3 regions of the Amycolatopsis umgeniensis genome follow, and region 1 is predicted to be linked to each of the others. Evidence: riboswitches for the same ligand, from Rfam matches in the RefSeq annotation. Region 1 holds a riboswitch; each other region holds the start of a gene.

Region 1 (7,214 bases):
GGACTGGCGGATGGCGTTGCTGTGGGGCGCGGTGCTGGCGTCGACCGACGCCGCCGCGGTCTTCTCGGTGCTGAGATCGGCGGGGATCGGGAAACGCCTCGTCGGCGCGCTGGAGATCGAGTCGGGGATCAACGACGCCCCGGCCTACATCGCCGTCGTCGTCCTCGCCGAGGGCACGACCATCGACTGGTCGCTGCCGCTGCTGGTGGTCTACGAACTCGCCGCCGGGCTGGTGATCGGCCTGGCCTTCGGCTGGTTCGGCGCGCAGGCGCTGAGACGCGCCGCGCTGCCGGCGACCGGTCTGTATCCGCTGGCCACGGTGGCCGTGTGCGTCGTGGCGTACTCGAGCGGTCAGCTCGCCCACGCGTCGGGCCTGCTCGCCACCTACGTCGCGGCCCTGGTGCTGGGGAACTCGAAGCTCCCGCACCGCTCGGACACGCTGTCCTTCGCCGAAGGGCTCGGCTGGCTCGCGCAGATCGGGCTGTTCGTGCTGCTCGGCCTGTTCGCCTCGCCGAGCAGGATCTTCGAAAGCCTGGTCCAGGGCCTGGTCGCGGGCGCTGTCGTCCTGCTGCTCGCCCGCCCGGTTTCCGTGCTGCTCTCGGCGCTGCCGTTCAAGATCCCCTGGCGAGAACAGGTGTTCCTGTCCTGGGCGGGATTGCGCGGGGCTGTCCCGATCGTGCTCGCGCTGATCCCGCTTTCGTCCGGTGTGCCCGGCGCCCAGGAACTGGTCGACGCGGTGTTCGTGCTGGTCATCGTGCTGACTCTGCTCCAGGGCGCGACGCTGACCCCGCTCGCGAGGGCGCTCGGGCTGGCCCAGCACGCCGAACCGCACGAGATCGACGTCGACTCCGCGCCACTCGACGAGCTGGGCGCCGAGCTCCTGCAGGTCCGGATCAACCCCGGATCGAAGATGCACGGCGTCTACCTGGCGGAGCTGCGGTTGCCGATCGGGGCGACGATCAGCCTGCTCGTCCGCGACGGCACCGGCTTCACGCCCAACAAGGACACCCGGCTCCAGGAACGCGATCAGTTACTCGTCGTGACCACGTCCGACGCCCGTGACGCGGCCGAACGACGCCTCCGGGCCGTCGACCGGGCCGGACGCCTCGCCAGGTGGAAGGGCGAATCCGGCCAGTAGGTCACGAACCCGCACCAGCTGTTCGTCGGTTGATCTCAGAAAATTCTTCCCATTTGTACTCCTTTTGGATTACTTTCCCCGCAATCGACTCCATCGAATGGGTGAGTGTCACGGGGTGAGGAGTACACACGGTGACGAAACTTCCTGCACGGTTCGCCGGTCTGGGGGCCGCCGCTGTTCTCGTCGGGGTGGTTTTCTCCGCGCCGGCCGCGGCCGCGGGCGCGTTCCCGGCGTTCGGATTGCCGTTCGACACGGGCCAGTCGGTCTACTCGGCGGGGATCCACTCGGACAACGGGACCTCCGGTGTGAAGAACGCCATCGACTTCAGCCCGGGGGACAAGACCGTTCGTGCCCCGCTGGCGGGCACTGTCCGGATCCAGCACTGCGACGGCGGCGACTGGGTGACCGTCGACCACGACGGCGGCTGGCGCACCGGGTACTACCACATGGAGGGCATTTCGGTCACCGACGGCCAGCGGGTCGTCCCCGGCGACGCCCTCGGCCGGACCGGCAACGCGCTGCCCTGCGGTGGCAGCAGCACCGGCGCCCACGTGCACTTCACCCTGTGGACCTTGCCCACGGCCGCCGCCAAGGGCGGTGACTCGCGCGACTTCGGCGTCGGCGCGGGCAACTGGAACGGCATGTCGTACGACGAGGTCGCGACCAAGGTCGCCGAGGCCTACGGCGAGGCCGTCGACGGCAAGACCTTCGGCGGCTGGCGGTTCGCCGCGGGCACCGATCAGTACTCGGGGTCCGCGACCGAGGTCTCCTCGCGTTCCGTCATCCCGCTCCCCGGCCGATTCCGCGTCTGACCTCCCGTTGCCCGGCGCGGCGCGGCGCCGGGCAACGGTTCTCCTCGGCGACGGAACGCGTGACCGGCGTCTCAACATCCGGACAAGGGGTGGCTCGATCGCCGGTGCATCCGCTAACTTCGTCCGTAGGTCACGAGTGTCAGCGTCAAGCCCCGGCTAGCTGACCGGCAACCCTCCTTCCGCGGTGGGGTGCCCCGGGTGAGGACCTGGCGCGTCGCGTGGTGCGGCGGGCAAGCGCGGGATCCTCGTCGGGTCCCCAGGCCCGGAGGATGACGATGACTCTCGCTCTCGAACGCACCAGCACCCCCGCCTCTGTCGTGGAAACCGTTGCCACGCGGGAAATCCCGGCGGTCGCGTGTGCCGATCTGCGGGTCCCGCTGGTCACCGGCGGCGACATCGGCTACGCCAACCTCGACCACGCGGCGAGCGCTCCGTGTCTGGACAAGGTGCGCGACGCCGTCGACGAGTTCCTTCCCTGGTACGCCAGCGTCCACCGCGGCGCCGGGTTCGCCTCGCAGGTCTCCACCAAGCTCTACGAGCGCACGCGCGGAATCCTGCGGGACTTCGTCGACGCGCGGTCGACCGACACCGTCGTGTTCACCCGCAACACCACCGATTCCTTCAACCTTCTCGCCCGCAGCCTGCCGAAGCACACGTCGGTCGTCGTGTTCGACACCGAGCACCACGCCGCGCTGCTGCCGTGGAAGGGTCCGAACGTCCGTCGGGTTTCCACGCCGCGCACCCGCCTCGCCGCGGTGTCCGCTGTGGACGAAGCGCTCGCGGACTGCCCTCAGGGCCCGAGGCTGGTCGTCCTCACCGGCGCGTCCAACGTGACCGGGGAACTGTTGCCGGTCAAGGAGATCGCCGCCGTCGCGCGACGGCACGGCGCCCGGATCGCGCTCGACGCCGCGCAGCTCGCGCCGCACCGCGCGATCTCCTTGCGCAAACTGGACGTCGACTACATCGCGATCTCGGGACACAAGCTGTACGCGCCCTTCGGAGCCGGCGCGCTGATCGGTCGCGCCGACTGGCTGCGCGCCGCCCAGCCGTACCTCGCCGGCGGCGGCGCGACGAAGCTCGTCACGCGCGACTCCGAAGAGCTCGGTGTGGTCTGGAACGCCGGCGCCGAGCGGCACGAAGCCGGTTCCCCCAACACCGTCGGCGTCTACGCGCTCGGCGTCGCCTGCGAGACGCTGGCCGGGAACTGGGACGCGATCGTCGCCCACGAGGACGAGCTGCTGGCGCGGCTGCGTCGCGGTCTCGCCGGTGTCCCCGGTTTCGCCGAGCTGCGGCTGTTCGACGCGCCCGTCGACAGGGTCGGCACGCTGAGCTTCGTCGTCGACGGCTTCGATCCGGGCTGGCTCGCCGCGGTCCTGTCCGCGGAGTACGGCATCGGCGTGCGGGACGGCGCGTTCTGCGCGCATATCGCGACCAAGCGGCTGATCTCCGCCGCTGGTTCGACCGGTCAGCAGGCCGTCCGGGTCAGCCTCGGCCTCGGCAGCACCGCCAAGCACGTGGACCGGCTCGTCCTGGCGCTGCGCCAGATCGTCGCCCGCGGCGCCCGCTGGCAGTACGAAAAGCCGGAGGGCCGCTGGGTGCCCGAAGGGGATCCGCGGGAGCTGCCCCCGTTCTGCGCCTGACCCACTACCCTCCCCTCGCATGGGGAACGAGCGACCGCGTTACTGGTTTCCGCCAGCGTTGCTGGGATTCGCCCAGTTGGCGGTGGTGGCCTTGTCCGTCGGTACGAGCCCGCCCGAGGGGTGGTTCGCCTATACGCCTTACTCCGGTCAAGGGCGGTACCAAGGGCTTTACGGCGTGGAGATGAGCCGCGAAGCAGTGTCCGCCGTTTCGGTCATCGGCATGAGCCGGATGGACAACTGGCTGTTCGCCGTGCTCGCGGTCTACCTCGGCACGGTGCTCTTCTATGCCTTTCGGTCGAAGCGCATGGCGTGGTGGAAGGTCGCCGCGATCGCCGTCGGCGGGCTGATCGGCATCGTGCTGGCGGATCTGGTCGGCTACTGGGAATTCGACATCGACGGCGACGCGCGGAGCGCGATCCTGCTGACGCTGGGCCTGGTGCTGCTCGCCTGGCTGGAGCGCAGCGTGCCGGTGCTCGTCGTGGCCGCCGCGTATGTGCTCTGCGCGGTCGTGCTCGCCCAAGGACGGCTCGCGCTGGTGCTGTCGTCGCTGGTCGTGCTCGCCGGGGCGTTCGCGGCGCTCCTGAGCAGGCCGAAGACAGCCGCCGAGGAGACCTGAGCACGCTCCGTGGACAATGGGGGTGTGAGTACAGAGCCCGAAACCGCGCCACCGGCGCCGCCGCTGCCCAAGAAGCGCGTCGCCGTGGTGTTCGTCGTCGCCGCGGTGCTGTGGGGGATCGACCTCCTCACCAAGCAGATCGCCGTGTCCACGCTGGAGGGCAAGCAGCCGGTCGAGTTCCTCGGCGGGCTCGTGTACTTCCAGCTCGTGCGCAACCCCGGTGCCGCCTTCTCGATGGCGACCGGGCTGACCTGGGTGCTCGCGCTGGTCGCGGTGGCGGTCGTGGTCGCCATCGTCTGGCTGGCGAGGCGGCTGCGCTCGGTCGGCTGGGCGATCGGCCTCGGCCTGGTGCTGGCCGGCGCGCTCGGCAACCTGACCGACCGGATCTTCCGGGCCCCCGGCCCGCTGCAAGGACACGTCGTCGACATGATCTCGGCGTTCGCGCCGAACGGGCAGGGCTGGGCGATCTTCAACGTCGCCGACTCCGCGATCTGCGTCGGCGGTGTGCTCATCGTGATCCTTTCCTTGCTGGGCAAGGACTATGACGGATCGTCTACAAAGGACAAGAAGAAGGCGGCGAGCGCATGAGCGCGCGGATGTTGCCCGTCCCCGACGGGCTCGACGGCATGCGCGTCGACGCGGGGCTGGCGAAATTACTGGGACTTTCCCGCACGGTCGTGGCGGAACTCGCCGAATCCGGCGAGATCCTGCTCGACGGAAGGACCGCCGGGAAGTCGGACAGGCTGGCCGCCGGTGGGCTGCTCGAGGTGACGCTGCCCGATCCGGCCTCGCCCCTCGAGGTCGTCGCGGAACCCGTCGACGGGATGAAGATCCTGCACGACGATGACGACATCGTGGTGATCTCGAAGCCGGTCGGCGTCGCCGTGCACCCGAGCCCCGGCTGGAACGGGCCGACCGTGGTCGCCGGTCTCGCCGCCGCCGGGCTGCGGATCGCGACGTCGGGAGCGGCCGAACGCCAGGGCGTCGTGCACCGGCTGGACGCGGGCACCACCGGCGTGATGGTCGTGGCCAAGAGCGAGCACGCGTACACCGCGCTCAAGCGGGCGTTCAAGGAACGCACCGTCGACAAGGGCTACCACGCCATCGTCCAGGGCCACCCGGACCCGACGCGCGGCACCATCGACGCGCCGATCGACCGGCACCCCCGGCACGACTACAAGTTCGCCGTCGTCCAGGGCGGACGGCCCAGCGTCACGCACTACGAGGTCGTCGAGGCCTTCCGTGCCGCTTCGCTGGCCCACATCAAGCTGGAGACCGGCCGCACGCACCAGATCCGTGTGCACTTCTCGGCACTCAAGCATCCGTGCGTCGGAGACCTGACCTACGGCGCCGACCCGGTGCTCGCGCGCAAGCTCGGGATCTCCCGGCAGTGGCTGCACGCGAAGACGCTGGGCTTCGCCCACCCTGCCGACGGGCGCTGGGTGGAGTTCGAGTCGGAGTACCCGGACGACCTGGCGAACGCGCTGCGAATCCTGCAGGACGAGAACTAGCCGTCCCCGCATTCAGTCCTCTGAATGCGGGGCCTGCGTCGCGGATCTGGACCGGGTGGTGTTCGCGGGGCTGAACACCTCGTGAGTGGCGATTGGGTTAGAACGGCCCCGTATTCACCTACCTAAGCCTGACCTGCTGGAGGACGGCGGGTTGTGCGGGTGTTGGAGTTGACGGTGGAGGATTTGGGACGTTCAACGTCCCAAATCCTCCACCGTCGCCAGGTCACTTCAGGCTCAGACCTTGGCGACTTTTCCGCTCGCCCACGCCGGTCCAGCCGGTAGGCAATACCGGTCCGGCGCCCAGCCCAAGCCCCCGCATTCAGTCCTCTGAATGCAGTGGCAGGGCTAGTCGTCGATCGACCAGGTCAGCGTGCGTTCGTCCGGTTCCGGCCTCGGTGACCAGCGCACGGCGACCACGCGGGTGGCGTCCGGCAGCACGTAGACGGTGTGGCCGCCGAGGGTCTCGCCCGGCCGCACGCCGATCTTGTGCGGCGGCCGCGAGGTCAGCGAGACCGGCGCCTTCGTGATCGGCTTGCCGTCCGCGGTGAGCAGTTCGAGGTAATTGTCCGGAAGCGAGACGAACGGGATGTTCCCGCGGTTCGTGATCTCGGTGTGCACCACGACCGAGCGTTCCCCGGCTTCGAGCGAATAGCCCGCCGCGCTGAACAGGTAATCCGCCGGATCCTGGACCTCGAGCAGCTGGACGGTGAGCTGCTCGCCCTCCAGGCCCTGGGTCTCCATGACGTCGCCTGTCCGGCCCTTCTTGCCCTCCGGTGCCTGCCGCGGCGCGGGCTGCTCGTCGCCGCGGGCCCAGGACGCGGTCTGCGGGACGCCCCAGGTGCTCATCACCGGGTCGGCGGGCGCCATCGGGGGAGCGGCGAACTGCTGCTGCGGGGCGGGCGGACGCTGCTGGGGCGGTGCCATCGGCTGGCGGATCGGAGCCGACGGCGGGCCGGGGTAGCGGCCCGACGGCGTGCCGTGCACGTTGTACGCGCCCGACGGCGTTCCCTGGACGTTGTACGGGCCCGAGGGGGTGCCCTGGACGTTGTGCGGGCCGGACCCCTGGCCGGGCGGACGCTGTTGCTGGGGCTGCTGAGGTTGCTGCTGCGCCCAGGAGGGCGGCGAGGCGGCGATGGCGGCACGTAGCCCGTTCGGGTCGCTTTCCACGCCCACGAGCAGCGGCAACCCGCTGCCGGAGAGGGCGACCAGACGGTATGCGACCTCGCGCGGGTCCATGCCCACCTTGGCCGCGAGTTCGTGCACGGCCGCCTTGCCCAGGTCCGCGAGGGCGGCGAGCAGGCGGATGTCCACGGGATCGGTCACGGCCACGTCCGGGAACGCTACCGCCTCGCCCCCGGCGCCGCGGGAGTGCCCGCCCGCGCGCCGCAAAACCCGGCTTCGGTAGGACGTGGTCTCCATTAGGGTCGGGGATACCGCCTCCACCGACCCCTGGGGAAGAAACATGAGCGAAGTCTCCGCCCTCGCCGACGAGTTCGT
Region 2 (7,214 bases), 1.5 Mb from region 1:
TCGCCGCCAGCCTCGCCCGCTCAGCGCGCGCGAAGATCCAGTCCGCGTATCCACCTTCGTACTGCTCGACGCGACCGTTGGTGACCTCCCAGGTCACACTCGCGACAGTGTCGAGGAACCACCGGTCGTGGGTGACGACCACGACCGCGATCCTGCGGTTGAGCAGGTGATCCGCGAGCCAGCGCACACCTTCGACGTCAAGATGGTTGGTCGGCTCGTCGAGGACCACGAGATCCAGTTCGCCCGTGAGAGCCGCTGCCAACGCAACGCGGCGGCGCTCGCCACCGGACAGATTCGCCGTCGGCTTTTCGACACCGAGGGCGGTGATCCCCAGTCCGTCCATAATGGACCTGACTCGCGCGTCAGCGGCCCACTCGTGCTCCGCGCCGTAGCGCTCCAGCACGACGTCGCCGACCGTACTGCCGACGGGGAGTTCGGTCCGCTGAGTGACCACGGCCATCCGCAGTCCGCGGACTTGACTCACCCGCCCCGTGTCCGGCTCGCTGATCCCCGCGAGGACTTCCAGCAGCGTCGTCTTCCCGCCCCCGTTGAGACCGACGACGCCGATGCGCTGCCCCTCCGCGACACCGAGCGAAACACCGTCGAGCAGCGGGCGCACCCCGAAGGACTTGCTCACCGACTCCAGGTTGACCAAGTTGGCCATGCCTCAGCCGATCCTTTCCAAAAAGCTTGCACCACAACGAATTAGTCGATGTCCATTTCGGACACCCTCACGCGTGCACCCGGGGCGGCGCCGGTCGCGGCGCGTCGTCCCCGCCCACCAGCCTGGCTCCGGGAACCGGCCCGTGCGCGACACGCACCGTGCGACAGACACCCGCACCGGACAGCTCCGCGGCGACCTCGACGGCCGACTGGGCATCCGCGCACAGAAAAGCGCAGGTCGGCCCGGACCCGGAAACGGTGCCGGCGAGCGCACCCGCGTTGACCCCCGCCCGCAATGTCCGGCGCAGTCCGGGACGCAACGAAACCGCGGCGGCCTGCAGGTCATTGCCGAGTAGCAACGCCAGCTGGCGCGGGTCACCGGACGCCAGTGCCTCGACCACCGGGGTGTGCGAACCGATCCGCGGCGGGCTGCCCTCTTCCCGCAGCCTGTCCAGTTCACCGAACACCCGCGGGGTCGAAAGACCACGCTGGTCGAACGCCAGGACCCAGTGAAACGTATGCCTCGACAAGACCGGGACCAGCTGCTCGCCCCGGCCGGTGCCCAACGCGGTCCCGCCGTAAAGCGCGAACGGAACATCACTGCCGAGCTTGGCGGCGATACCCGCCAGTTCGTCTCGAGAGATCTCGAGCTTCCACAGCGACGCGAGCCCCACCAGGGTCGCGGCCGCGTCAGCACTGCCTCCTGCCATCCCGCCCGCTACCGGGATGCCTTTGCGAAGCACGACCCGGACTTTCGATTCGCCGTCCGCCTTGCCGACGTGGGCCGCCAGGGCCTGCGCCGCCTTCCAGGCGAGGTTGTTGGCCCCTGTGGGTACGGAACCTTCACCCTCGCCATAGACCTCGACGCCGGGGTCCTCGGTGACCGCGACGGTCACCTCGTCGGTCAGTGAAAGCGCCTGGAACACGGTCACCAACTCGTGGTAGCCGTCCGGGCGTACGTCACCGACCGCCAGGTGCAGGTTGACCTTGGCGGGAACCCTGACGGTGACTGGGGGCGGTACGACGGCGAGCACGCCTCAAGCCTACGTGCCCGCTCCACTTGTGCTGCCACCAGGAGAAAGAGAACAGGACGAGTCAGACGCAAACGGGCCGCCCTGGACGAATTCGTCCGGAGCGGCCCGTTCGTGGAGGAATCAAGCAGCGACGCCCTGCGGTCCACGGACCGGGTGGGTCACGTGGCCGCCACGTTCGGCGATCCAGGCGAGTGCGGCATCCGCGCGCTCACCGCGCACGCCGAGACGGAATCGGCCGACGGGCGTGTCGCCGATCCGGGTCAGGCCGCCTCCGATGGTGGCGAGCTCGACGTCGAAACGACCGGCCGCTTCAGGAAGTAGCGCACCGACCGACGCGAACCCGACGAGCACGACGTCCACCGCGCGATCGTACTTCGAGGCCTGTGCCCGTCCGGTCTCGATCGAGGGCAGCAGCGCCTGCGCGGTCCGGCTGTTCGGGTCCGAGACCAGGTCGAGCACGGTTCCGCGTTCGATGATCGCCCCGGCCTCCAGGAACGCGACGTCGTCGCAGACACGGCGGACCACGCCGGCGTCAGGAGTGGTGAGCAGCACGGTGACCCCGAGTTCGGCACGCGCACGGTCGAGCACGGTCAGGACCGCGCCGGACTCCTCGGGCTGCACACCCGCTGTCGGGTCGTCGGCCAGCAGCACGGACGGTCCAGCGGCCAGCGCCTTGGCGATGGCGACCCGGCGCAGCTGCCCCTCGGACAGCTCACCCGGCCGCTGCCCGGCTCGAGGCGTGAGCCCGACCAGATCGAGCAGGTTGCCGACCCGGTTGCGACGCTGCGGCCCGTCGAGGCCGAGTTGTTCGAGAGGAGACGCGATATTGCCGGCGATGGTGCGCTCGGCGAGCAACTCCGGCTTGGTGCTCACGACACCGACCTGCCGGCGGATTTCCCGCAGACGGCGTCCGTCCAGGGTCCCGGTGTTGAGGCCGTCTAGGCGGACGACGCCCCGGTCAGGACGCTCCTGAAGCCCGATGCAACGAGCGAGGGTCGACTTGCCGGAGCCGGCCGGACCGACGACTCCGAACAGGGAGCCGGCTTGGATGTCCACGCTGACATCGCGCAGGGCGACGACGGGATTTCCGTTGAGGGGAAAGGACTTGGACAAGTTTTCGACAGTGATCACGAAGGGCTCCATGCAAATGGGGCGCTGCTTCTTTCGAGCGCGCCAACCGTCACCGAGTGCCCGTCCAGAGCGGACGGGTTTCAGAGGTAAGGGAAAAGACTCAGGCAGTAACGGTTGAGCGTCGACACGCACTTACCGTGCGGCGACCTTCGTCGACTACACGTCGCCTGGTCAGCAGGAGCGGGTGGGTGACCCTGTTCATTAGGCACAGCCTCCATCGGTCCTGGCGGTAGCACCTGCCCTGTGGAGGGTGGTTGCTGCGACTTCGGCGAGCCAGGTCTCTCAGTCGCTCGGGATGGCTCACTGAGTAAAACCGATCCCACTGGATGAAAGCAAGCACGTAGGCGCAGATCACACGTCTGGTCGCGTCCATCATACAGGAACTGCGGTCCATATTATGAGAAGACTGCAGCTGGTCTCTCGCCGAAACAGGGCCGCTGCCTGCTAAGACGGGGCGAGGCCGGTACAGATCGAGAAGAGGATTTATGCGTCCGTGCTGACCTTGACCAACTCGCTTCCGGGCGGCCCCGGTCACACCTGCGACAGGTGGAAAACCGTTCCCTGACGCGGCGCCATGCCACCCTGCGAGACGGTCATGGCCGCCCGATGATCAGTCGGTCGCCGCGGCGATCCGGGCGAACTGATGAACGTCCAACTGCTCTCCGCGAGTCTTGGGGTCGATTCCCGCCTTCTCAAGCAACTCCCCCGCGCGTTCGGCGGAGCCGGCCCAGGAGGCCAATGCCGCGCGCAAAGTCTTCCGCCGCTGCGAGAAGGCGGCATCGACCACCGCGAACAACCGCTCCCGGCTCACCGACGACACCACGTCGTCGCCCCGTTCGAAAGCGACCAGCGCGGAGTCCACATTCGGAACCGGCCAGAACACCGCGCGGGGCACGGCGGCGACCTTGCGCGCCTTGCCGTACCACGCGAGCTTGACGCTGGGCACGCCGTAGGTCCGGCTTCCCGGGCCGGCCGCCATCCGGTCCGCGACCTCGGTCTGGACCATTACGAGACCGCTGGTCAGCGACGGCAGTTCGGCGAGCAGGTGGAGCACGACGGGAACGGCGACGTTGTACGGGAGGTTCGCGACGAGCGCCGTCGGACGTTGCGGCAGGTCGTCCGCCGTGATCCGCAGAGCGTCCGCTCCGACGACCGAAAGCCTTTCCGCCCCGCCTCGTTCGGCCACGGTTTCCGGCAAGCGGCCGGCCAGCACGGGGTCGATCTCGACCGCGACGACCTCGGCACCGGTCGCGAGCAGTCCGAGCGTCAGAGAGCCGAGCCCCGGCCCGACTTCCAGCACGACATCACCTTCGCCGACCCCGGAGATGTCGACGATCCGGCGCACCGTGTTGGGGTCGTGCACGAAGTTCTGGCCGAGCTTCTTGGTCGGCCGTACGTCCAGCTCGGCCGCCAGCGCCCTGATCTCCGCAGGCCCGAGCAGTTCAGTCACCCGACGATCGTAGCCAGCCCCGGCGGGCGGCTCCGAGCGCCCGACCCGCCCGCATCATCCTTACGGAGTTTCCGAACCGACACGCATCCCACTCAAGAGTGATCGGTGCAGTTTCACGCCCTCGGAGGGTGATCATCATCCACCCGATCGATACCGTGCATTCGTTCGACTCTGGCCCGACAATCGAGGGATGACCAGCACAAACACTTCCAAGACCTTCCCGCTCAATCTGCCGGAAGGTGACCCCGAGCTGCTTCTCGACGAGTTGCAGACACGGCTACGCGAAGGGCGCCGCCTCTTCGCCGAAGTCGGCCAGATCCTGGCCGAAATCGAGTCACGCGGTGTCCGAGAGCTCTATGGGTACAACTCGCTCGCCGTCTTCTACGAACATGTGGCCCGGGTCCCCCGAGCCGAGGCGCAGAAGGTGACAGGGCGAGCTCTAGCCCTCAACTCGAGACGGACGCGCGACGGGACCTCGACTCCGCCCGTCGCGCCTTTGACCGGAGCCGCGGCCGCCACCGGCGCACTGGCCGAGGGTGGCATCGACAGGATCGTCAAGGTCATGCGGAGGCTGCCAGAGCACGTCACCGCGAGCGCCCGGTTCGATGCCGAGAAGGTCCTGGTCGATCTTGCGGGCGTCGCGAGACCACGCGACGTCACGATCGCCGGAACCGACCTGCTCGCCCATCTCGATCCGGAGGGAAACGGCTCCAAGGACCCCGCCCCGAAAACTCCTCGAAGCGAATTCTGGTTGCGGCAGAAACGCACCGGCCGGTGGGACATGCGCGGCGACCTCGATCCCGAGACCGGCGCCCGCCTGAACGCACTTCTCGTGCCTCTGTCGCATCCGGCCCCGAACCCAGAACCCGACGACCGCACCCCGGCGGAGAGACGCGGTGACGCTTTCGCGGAGATAGTCGATCTCGCGGAAGGCGGCCCGGAGATTCCTTTGCCGCGGCGGAACTCTGAGCAGGTCGACGAGCGGCCGAAGCCCACGAAGCCTGTCGAGAAACCTGAAAGTTCTCGGGACGTGGCCCACATAAGGCCTCCCCGCTGGTGGGCACGGCTGTCGAGACCGAGAACCGGTGTGAAAACCCCACTTGAGGTGGACGACCGGACGGTTGTTCAACTCCCCGACGAGCGCACCGCGCCGCCACCGGAGCCCAAAACGGCCTGAGGGCCACCATGCGGGGCGAAACCCACACGATGACCCTCAGGGGAAAGAGAACGTTCTGGCTGTCAGGCCTTCTTACCGCAGTGCGGCCAGGCGCCGTAGCCACCGCGGTCGTCGCGGACCTTCTCGGCGACGGCGATCTGCTGGGCCTTGCTGGCCTGGTGCGGGTACGAGGCGTACTGCGAGCCACCGTAGGCGTCCCAGGTGCTCTTGTTGAACTGCAGGCCACCGTAGTAGCCGTTGCCGGTGTTGGCGGCCCAGTTGCCGGTCGACTCGCACTGCGCGATGCGATCCCAGGCGCCGGCGTCGCCGATGACCGGGTCAGCGGGCTTCTTCGTGCCGACCTTGACGATCTTGGGCTTGGCCTCGGTGATGACCTCTTCCGAGACCTTCTCGCGGCCGACCTCTTTGCCGTTGCGCTTGGTGACCTTGTAGGTCACGGTCTTCTGGCCCGGGGTCCCCGGGTCTTCGACCTTGGTCTTGCCCTTTTCGAGCTCCGGGTCGTCGACCTTCTGCTCAGGCGGAGCGATTTCCTCGTTCTGCTTGACCATGGTGACGCCGGTCCGGCTGATGTGGACCTCGGCACCGTCGGTCAGCTTGACGTCGAGACCGCCGACGGCCTCGTCCTCCGGACCAAGGGTCATTCGCATCTCACCAAGGAACTCCTTGGTGGTGACCGAGTTGGTCTGAACCTTGCGAGGTTCGTTCTCACCGTCATAGACCATGACGTTCTTGAGGGTCTTGACCTCGACGGTGGCGCCCTCGAGCGGGAGTTCGCCGTTCTGGGGGAGCGAGGTCCAGGTACCGGACTTCGCGAGATCGGAACGGCCGAGCTGGTTCAGGGCTTCGCTCAGGTTGGTCGCCCGGACCCAGGACTCCTGCTGCGGTGCGCCGTCGACGATCAGGTTCAGCTTGCGGCCGCGCTCCAGCTTGATGACGCCGCCGTCGCCGACCTCGGCCTGAGGCGAGGGCGAAAGCGAGTCGTGTGCGCCGACGGAAAGGCCGGCGTCTTCGAGGACCTCGCCGACCGTGTCGCCGAAGCTGTGAACGGTCTGCTGCTTGCCGTCGACGTCGAGCGTGACGCTCTTGTTCATCGCCATCGCGGCCGCGCCGCCACCACCGAGGGTGAGCAGCACCGCCATGACGGTTCCCTTGAGGAACCGCTTCTTCCAAACGCGGGTCGCGCTGGAGATGACCTCGTCCTTGGTCGCGGCCTTCATCGGCGCGCCCGCGGTGCGGTCCTCGGCCATCTCGTCCGGAATGACGATCGGCGGGAGCATGGTGGTCTCGGCGGAGATGAGGCGGATCAGCTCGTCGACGTCGACGTCGATCTCGGCCATCAAGGTCTCGGCGTCGGGGCCGAGCGCTGCCAGGACGTCCTGGTGCGTGATGCGCGGATCGTCGGAGTAGTCCAGCTCGCCGTACTGAGTGTCGCGGTCGAGCACGGCAACCGAACCGGCGGAAGCGAAGGTGTTCGTCTCTGCGCCGAGGCGCGAGCCATCCTGCCTACTGCTACCAGTCACTGGGTCGTTCCCTTTCCCAAGACGTCGAGGAGCTCGACAACCGCTCCACAACGTCCTTCGTCTCGATGCGCACTTCGGCACACCTCTAGAAGTCCGACACCCGCAGTCAGCGCCATCGTCACGGTTCCAGGCCGTACCGCTCCCGGTTCCGCTTCCCCGACGTGCACTGACGTGACTGTGGGCGTAACAGCCGGAAACCGCATGAGCGGGTACCGACCGGCACGATCACGGGACAGTAA
Region 3 (7,214 bases), 5.0 Mb from region 1:
GTTCTCCAGCGCGAGGTACAGGTTCGCGAGGGTCTGCGCCTCGATCCCTTGCGCGGCGTCGACCAGCAGTACCGCCCCTTCACACGCTTCGAGCGCGCGGGAGACCTCGTAGGTGAAGTCGACGTGGCCGGGGGTGTCGATCATGTGCAGGACGTGGTCCTGACCGTCGACCTTCCAGGGCAGGCGCACGTTCTGCGCCTTGATGGTGATCCCGCGTTCCCGCTCGATGTCCATGCGGTCGAGGTACTGCGCACGCATGGCCCGTTCCTCGACCACACCGGTGAGCTGCAGCATCCGGTCGGCCAGGGTCGACTTGCCGTGGTCGATGTGCGCGATGATGCAGAAGTTCCGGATGAGCTCCGGGGGCGTGAAGGTCGTGTCGGCGAACGTCGTCAACGGGTTTCCTCGCGAAGGTCGGGGTGTGCCACCTCTATGCTCCCATGCCGCTCCGGGTGCGAGTGGGGGTCATCCCCGATGCGGCCCGTGGCGTGCTGTGGTGCCCTCGAAGTATGAGTAATTCACTGACCCAAATCCTCGACAAGACGTTCGGCCATCCCAGGGGACTGCTCGGCCGGTTCGGTGGCCTGGCGATGGCGCACGGCAACGCTGCCACCGAACTCCGCATCGTCGAACTGGCGTCGATCGAGTCGGGCGAAACCACCCTGGTCGTGGGCCCCGGACCTGGTGTCGGCTTGCAGGCCGTGGCCGAACGCGCGGGCCGCGCGATCGGCGTCGACCCGTCCCCGGAGATGCTCGCCCGCTCCCGCCGCCGATGCGGCGACAAGGTGGAGCTGCGGAGCGGCGCCGCGGACTCCACCGGCGAGCCGGACGAGAGCGTCGACGTGGTCCTGAGCGTCAACAACGTGCAGCTCTGGGAGGACCGGCCTGCCGGGTTCGCCGAGCTGTTCCGCGTGCTGCGACCGGGCGGCAGGCTGCTGTTGTCATCGCACGAGAAGTGGCTGCCGGTCTCCCGCCACGAACTGGCCGACGAAGCGGCCGCCGCCGGCTTCACCGACCTGCAGACGTGGACCTGGGACCCGCCGGGCTTCGGCGCCTCCCTCGCCGCTCAGCTGCGCGCGGTCAAACCCCTGGCTTAACGCGGGTCGGTGCGCAACGGATGCTCACGCGGCACCTCGACCAGCACGATCCTGGTGCCGTCCGGGTCGGCGATCCACGCTTCGTCCAGGCCCCACGGCTCACGGCGTGCTCCGCGGACCAGGTCCAAACCCTTCGCGGCGAGTTCCTCGAGCGCCGCGGGCAGGTCCCGGACCTGGAGCCACAACGCGACGTCGGGGGTCGGACCGGTCTTCCCGGTCCCGACGATCTCGATCGACCCGTTCCCGGCGAAGAACACCGTCCCGCCGGGGAACTCCTTGTCGATCGCCAGGCCCAGGGTGTCCCGATAGAACGCCGTCGACACGTCGAAGTCCTTCGGGTGGATCAGCACCCTGCTGCTCAGCACGTCCATGGCTCAATCCCTACCGGATGGGCTCAGGCCATCGCAATCGCGGCGATGCCCGCCAGCACCACCATGGACCCGAGCAGCCTGCGGACGGCGTTCGCCTCCCTCAGGATCAACCAGGCCGCGAGGCCACCCAGGACGATGCTCAGCTCCCGCGCGGGTGCGACGAGGCTCACTGGAGCGATCTGAAGGGCGAAGAGGACCAGCAGGTACGCGACCGGCGAGAGCAGGCCGACGATGAGGACTTCGCGCTTGTGCTCGCGCCAGAGCCACGAGACCTCTTCACGGTCCTTCAGCGCGTACGGCGTCATAAGCAGGCTCTGCACGATCGCGCCGGTTCCGAAATAGACGATCGGCGGGACACCGAGACCGGTGACCGAATGGGCGTCCCACAGCGTGTAGGCGGCGATCGTGAGCCCGGTCAGCAGCCCGTACGCCACGCCCTTGCGTCGAGCGGCGTGATCCGCGGCGTCGGCGTGGGCGGGCGCTCGTCCGGTCCCGATGACCAGCACCCCGGCGACCACGAGGAACGCGCCCGCCAGGCCGAGCGGCCCCGGTCGCTCGCCGAGCAGCACGACGGCCGCGAGCACCGAGATCAGCGGCCCGGTTCCGCGGGCGAGGGGGTACACGACGGACAGATCACCGACGGCGTAACCCCGCTGGAGGACCACCCCGTAGGTGACGTGGAACACCGCGGTGACCGCGGCGGCGAGCAGCCACGTCCACTGTGGACGCTGCGGCTCCACGATCAGTGAGACCGCGATGACGGGGACGAACAAGATCGCCGAGAAGCTGTAGTAAGCCCAGACGAACCGGGCTCCGCCACGGCGGATCCGCTTGGCGGCGAGGTTCCAGCCCGCGTGAATGACGGCGGCGACGATGACGAGGGACAGGGCGGTGGCGTTCACTACGGACCTTTCACGTTTTCCGCGCATGCGGAAAACCCGGTCCTCCAGGCTTTTGTCCCGTCAGATGAACGGCGGGGCTTCCGGCGCCGCCGATGGTGCCGCTCGGACCTGTCCCACCCGCCCTGATTGTGTTTTTCGCTGAACAGGCAGGCGGCGGAACCCTAGGCACTACGCTCCCGACCGTACCGCAAGAGCCCTCCGGAGGCGGCCGGGATCCGCTCCGAGACGGCTGTTAAGCTGATCCTTCACCGCCGTGTGGCATTCCGTCATGGAGGAAACCCGCGCCGCTTTCACGAGCGCGCAGGGCCAGTCACAGCGCGGCGGTGAAACCACCGAGAGATTCAAGAGGAGCGCCCCCGTGGCCAACATCAAGTCGCAGATCAAGCGCATCACCACCAACGAGAAGGCGCGTCAGCGCAACCAGGCGATCCGGTCCTCGGTGAAGACCGCGATCCGCAAGTTCCGCGAGGCCGCCGACTCCGGCGACAAGGCCAAGGCCCTGGAGCTGCAGAAGGACGCGGCCAAGAAGCTGGACAAGGCCGTGACCAAGGGCGTTCTCCACGCCAACCAGGCCGCCAACAAGAAGTCCGCGCTCGCGAAGCGCGCGAACTCTCTCTGATCGGCTTTTCGAAGGCCCCGTCGACTCGCGTCGGCGGGGCCTTCGCCATGTTCAGTGACTGGTGCCGTGGGCGTCCACGACCTCGAGCACGGCGCGTTCCAACGCGTACTCGGGGTCGGCCGCGGCACCTTTGACCTCGGCGTTGAGCCGGGCGACGATCCGCATCGCGGTGGCGAGACCGTCCTGCCCCCAGCCACGCGACTGCCCCTGTGCCTTGCGCACCTTCCACGGCGGCATCCCCAGCTCGCCCGCCATCTGGTTCGGGTTCCCCCGGCCCGCGCCGGACACCCGCGCGATCGTCCGGACGGCGTCGGCGAGAGCGTCCGCGACCAGCACGTGCGGAACGCCCAGCTGCATCGCCCAGCGCAGTGACTCCAGCGCCGCAGCCTTGTCGCCGGCGACGGCCTTCTCGGCGACGGCGAACCCGTTCACATCCGCGCGGCCCCGGTGGTAGCGGCGGACCGCCTGTTCGTCGACAGTTCCCCCGGCATCCGCGACGAGTTGGGTCGCGGCCGACGACAACTCCCGCAGATCCGAGCCGACGGCGTCGATCAGCGCGAGCACGGCCGCACCGTCGATCTTTCCGCCGACCCGCCGGACCTCGTTGCGGACGAAGGATTCCCGCTCGGCGGCCTTGGTCAGCTTCGGGCACTCGACGACCTCGGCCCCGGCCTTCTTCAGCGCACCGGGAAGCGCCTTCGCCGCCTTGCTCCGGCCACCTCCGCTGTGCACGACAACGAGCACGATGCCTTCGGCGGGCGCCTTGACGTAGGCCATCACCCCGTCGGAGAGCTCCTGCGAGATGTCGTGCGCGGACTCGAGGACGATCACCCTGCCCTCGGCGAACAGGGAGGGGCTGACCATCTCCGCGAGCGCCGGCACTGTGAGGTCCGACACCCGGATCCGGGTGAGATCCGCCGTCGGGTCGGCCGCTTTGGCCGCGTCCGAAGCGCCGCGGACCGCGCGTTCGATCAGCAGCTCTTCCTCACCGAGAACCAGGACCAGCGGCGATGGGGCGGAAGCTTGCGTCGTCACGGACACGATCCTGCCATTCGTCCTCTCGTGTGCTTTGTCCGGTGATGTGTTCAGGGCACGGTGGCCCCACCGGAGGCTCATGTCGTACGGTGTTGGCGAGGCGACGCGATCATTCGCGTGCCGACAATCGAATACCGCTCATCCAGAGGGGCAGAGGGAACGGCCCGATGAAGCCCCGGCAACCGGCGTCAGCCTGTCATCCCGCGATCGCGGGGTAGCTGACGAACACGGTGCCAATTCCGGCCCGCCATGGCGGGGCAGATGAGGAAGGAACCTCGCGATGACCGCAACCCTCGGCACGACCTCCACCACCAAGACCCCGGATCTCGGACCGGCCGTCGAACTGGTGTCGAAGGAAGAGGGACACCGGCAGCCGCTCGCCCCCGAATTCGTTTCCGCCGAGGACTTCTCGCCGCTCGAGGTCGCCTACGACTTCGGCCGCGTCCGCCGCGAAGACATCGAAGCCGGGCCGAAGAACATCTGGCGCTACAAGAAACTCCTTCCCGTTCCGTCGAACGTCGAAGAAATCCCCAACACCGAACCCGGCGCCACCAGGCTCATCCAAGCCGACAGGCTCGCGAAGGCGTTGGGCGTCAAGAAGGTCTGGGTCAAGGACGACACCGGCAACCCGACCCACTCGTTCAAGGACCGCGTGGTCGCCGTCGCACTGGCCGCCGCGCGCGAGTTCGGGTTCGACGTGCTCGCCTGTCCGTCGACCGGCAACCTGGCCAACGCTGTCGCCGCCGCAGCGGCGCGCGCCGGCTGGCGGTCGGTCGTGCTGATCCCGAAGACCCTCGAGCGCGCCAAGATCCTCACCACCGCCGTGTACGACGGCGACCTCATCGCTGTCGACGGCAACTACGACGACGTGAACCGGCTCGCCACCCAGCTCGCCGCCGAGCAGGAGAGCTGGGCGTTCGTCAACGTGAACGTCCGGCCCTACTACTCGGAAGGCTCCAAGACGCTGGCCTTCGAGGTCGCCGAACAGCTCGGCTGGCGGCTTCCCTCCCAGATCGTCGTGCCGATCGCCTCCGGTTCCCAGCTCACCAAGGTGGACAAGGGTTTCCGTGAGTTCGGCCAGCTCGGCCTCGTCGACGAGACGCCGTACAAGGTGTTCGGCGCGCAGGCCACCGGCTGCTCGCCCGTCTCCGCGGCGTTCCGCGCGGGCCACGACGTCGTCCAGCCGGTCAAGCCGGACACGATCGCCCGCTCGCTGGCGATCGGCAACCCGGCCGACGGCCCTTACGTCCTCGACGTGGTCAACCGCACCGGCGGCTCGATCGAAGACGTCACCGACGAAGAGGTCGTCGAGGGCATCCGGCTGCTCGCCCGCACCGAAGGCGTCTTCACCGAGACCGCCGGCGGGGTCACTGTGGCGACGGCCAAGAAGCTCATCGAGACCGGCAAGCTCAACCCGGACGAAGAGATCGTGCTGCTCATCACCGGTGACGGCCTCAAGACCCTCGACGCCGTCGAGGACAAGGTCGGCCCGAAGGCCACCGTCAGCGCCTCGGCCGACGCGGTCCGCGAGGCTCTCGGCATCTGAGTTCCCGCAGGCCCGCCTCAAGAACGAGGCGGGCCGCGGGGCTCACCCCGGCGCATCAGGGCGAGCCCTCGGGCGTCGGCGACGACCGCGGTGTCGCCGTCCGTGTCCGTCCTGCCGATCGCGGCGCCGGCGGCCGTCAGGTTGTCCAAAGTGGACTTGTTCGGATGACCGTAGGTGTTCCCGGCGCCGACACTCACCAACGCCACCCGTGGCGCGACCGCGTTGAGGAAATCCGGCGCGGTGTAACGACTTCCGTGGTGCGGGACCTTCAGGATCTCGGATCGCAGATCAGCCCCCTCGGCCATCAGGTCGGCCTGCGCGGCGAGTTCGACGTCGCCGGTCAGCAGCAACCGGCCCGCCGGGGTTCCGGCACGCAGGACGACCGAACCGTTGTTGATCACGGTGCCGTCCTGCTCGAGGACCGATCGCCGGGTGACGTACCGCGGCCCCAGTACGTCCAGGGACAGGCCCGACCAGTCCAGCCGTTGCCCGATCCCCAGTTCCAACAAGGGAATCCCGCGGCGCGCGGTCTCGTCGGCGACTTGCCGCCACGCCCACGCCGGAGCCCGGCCCGGACCGACGGCCACCGCTCCGACCGACCTGCCCTCGAAAACGGATTCGAGGCCACCGATGTGATCGGCGTGCAGGTGGCTCAGCACGATCAGCGGAACGCGATCCACCCCGAGCCTGCTCAGGCATTCGTCGACCGGTCCCGGTTCCGGACCGGTGTCGACCAGGATCGCCCTCCCCGGCTCGGCCGTGGCGAGGACGACGGCGTCGCCCTGTCCGACATCGCAGGCCACGGCGCTCCACGACGCCGGTGGCCAAGCCGGGGCCAAGACCCTCACCGGCACGAAGACGAGGAGCCCACTGGCCAAGGCGATCGCCAGCAGGATCCTGGCGTGACGCAACCGGATGGCGACGAGCAGCACGACGAGTAAACCGGTCGCCAAGAGCCCGCCCCACCAGCCGTCCGGCCAGTCCACGACCGCTCCCGGCGTGCGGGCGCCGTGACGGGCCACGGTGATGAGCCAGCTCGCCTCGGGTTCGGTCAGCTGGACCAGCAGCCTGCCCGCCGACGGCCACCACGGTCCGACGACGGTGGCGAGCACGCCGAACACGGTGGCCGGGGCGACCACCGGCGCGGCGAGCAAGTTGGTCACCACCGAGACGAGACTGACCGAGCCCGCCATGCCCGCGATGACCGGCGCCGTCATGACGAACGCGGCCAGCGGGATGGCCAGCCCCTCTGCGTAACCGGACGGCACACCGCGGCCGACCAGCCACTCGGCCCACCTCGGAGCCAGCAGTACCAGCCCGGCGGTGGCCAGTACCGAAAGCGCGAAGCCGAAGTCGGCCGCCATCGCGGGATCGGTCACGACGAGCCCCGCCACCGCGAACGCCAGCGCGGGCAGCGCCGAACCCCGGCGCCCCAGCGCGAGCGCCAGCAATCCGACCGCTCCCATCACCCCGGCGCGGAGCACGCTGGGCGCGGGCCCGGCGAGGACCACGAACCCGGCGAGCCCCGCGGCGGCCGCGGCGGCGGAAGTCCGCGGCCCGACCCGGAGCACCCTCAGCAGGAGAAGGATCGAGCCGCAGACGATCGCCACGTTCCCACCGCTCACGGCCATCAGGTGGGACATG

The links. Region 1 has a riboswitch for S-adenosylmethionine ahead of HDA45_RS07645 (aminotransferase class V-fold PLP-dependent enzyme). Riboswitches for the same ligand answer to the same signal wherever they lie in the genome.
Region 2: another riboswitch for S-adenosylmethionine. It lies ahead of HDA45_RS14965 (ATP-binding cassette domain-containing protein); the one in region 1 lies ahead of HDA45_RS07645 (aminotransferase class V-fold PLP-dependent enzyme).
Region 3: another riboswitch for S-adenosylmethionine. It lies ahead of thrC (threonine synthase); the one in region 1 lies ahead of HDA45_RS07645 (aminotransferase class V-fold PLP-dependent enzyme).

What each region holds. Positions count from the first base shown of each region.
Region 1 covers NZ_JACHMX010000001.1:1,737,554-1,744,767, reverse strand. Annotated here, with positions in the region: gene HDA45_RS07655 (potassium/proton antiporter) at 1-1,138, shown strand, start outside; gene HDA45_RS07650 (peptidoglycan DD-metalloendopeptidase family protein) at 1,270-1,950, shown strand; SAM riboswitch class IV at 2,079-2,193, shown strand; gene HDA45_RS07645 (aminotransferase class V-fold PLP-dependent enzyme) at 2,226-3,590, shown strand; gene HDA45_RS07640 (hypothetical protein) at 3,610-4,206, shown strand; gene lspA (signal peptidase II) at 4,231-4,794, shown strand; gene HDA45_RS07630 (RluA family pseudouridine synthase) at 4,791-5,717, shown strand; gene HDA45_RS07625 (AsnC family transcriptional regulator) at 6,063-7,046, opposite strand; gene HDA45_RS07620 (DUF885 domain-containing protein) at 7,180-7,214, shown strand, end outside.
Region 2 covers NZ_JACHMX010000001.1:3,272,125-3,279,338, forward strand. Annotated here, with positions in the region: gene HDA45_RS14955 (ABC-F family ATP-binding cassette domain-containing protein) at 1-664, opposite strand, end outside; gene HDA45_RS14960 (4-(cytidine 5'-diphospho)-2-C-methyl-D-erythritol kinase) at 732-1,697, opposite strand; gene HDA45_RS14965 (ATP-binding cassette domain-containing protein) at 1,818-2,828, opposite strand; SAM riboswitch class I at 3,040-3,130, opposite strand; gene rsmA (16S rRNA (adenine(1518)-N(6)/adenine(1519)-N(6))-dimethyltransferase RsmA) at 3,439-4,278, opposite strand; gene HDA45_RS14975 (DUF222 domain-containing protein) at 4,469-5,455, shown strand; gene HDA45_RS14980 (transglycosylase family protein) at 5,518-6,897, opposite strand.
Region 3 covers NZ_JACHMX010000001.1:6,707,797-6,715,010, reverse strand. Annotated here, with positions in the region: gene lepA (translation elongation factor 4) at 1-396, opposite strand, end outside; gene HDA45_RS31340 (class I SAM-dependent methyltransferase) at 510-1,097, shown strand; gene HDA45_RS31335 (VOC family protein) at 1,094-1,468, opposite strand; gene HDA45_RS31330 (EamA family transporter) at 1,492-2,397, opposite strand; gene rpsT (30S ribosomal protein S20) at 2,729-2,989, shown strand; gene holA (DNA polymerase III subunit delta) at 3,041-4,024, opposite strand; SAM riboswitch class I at 4,160-4,292, shown strand; gene thrC (threonine synthase) at 4,305-5,570, shown strand; gene HDA45_RS31310 (ComEC/Rec2 family competence protein) at 5,588-7,214, opposite strand, start outside.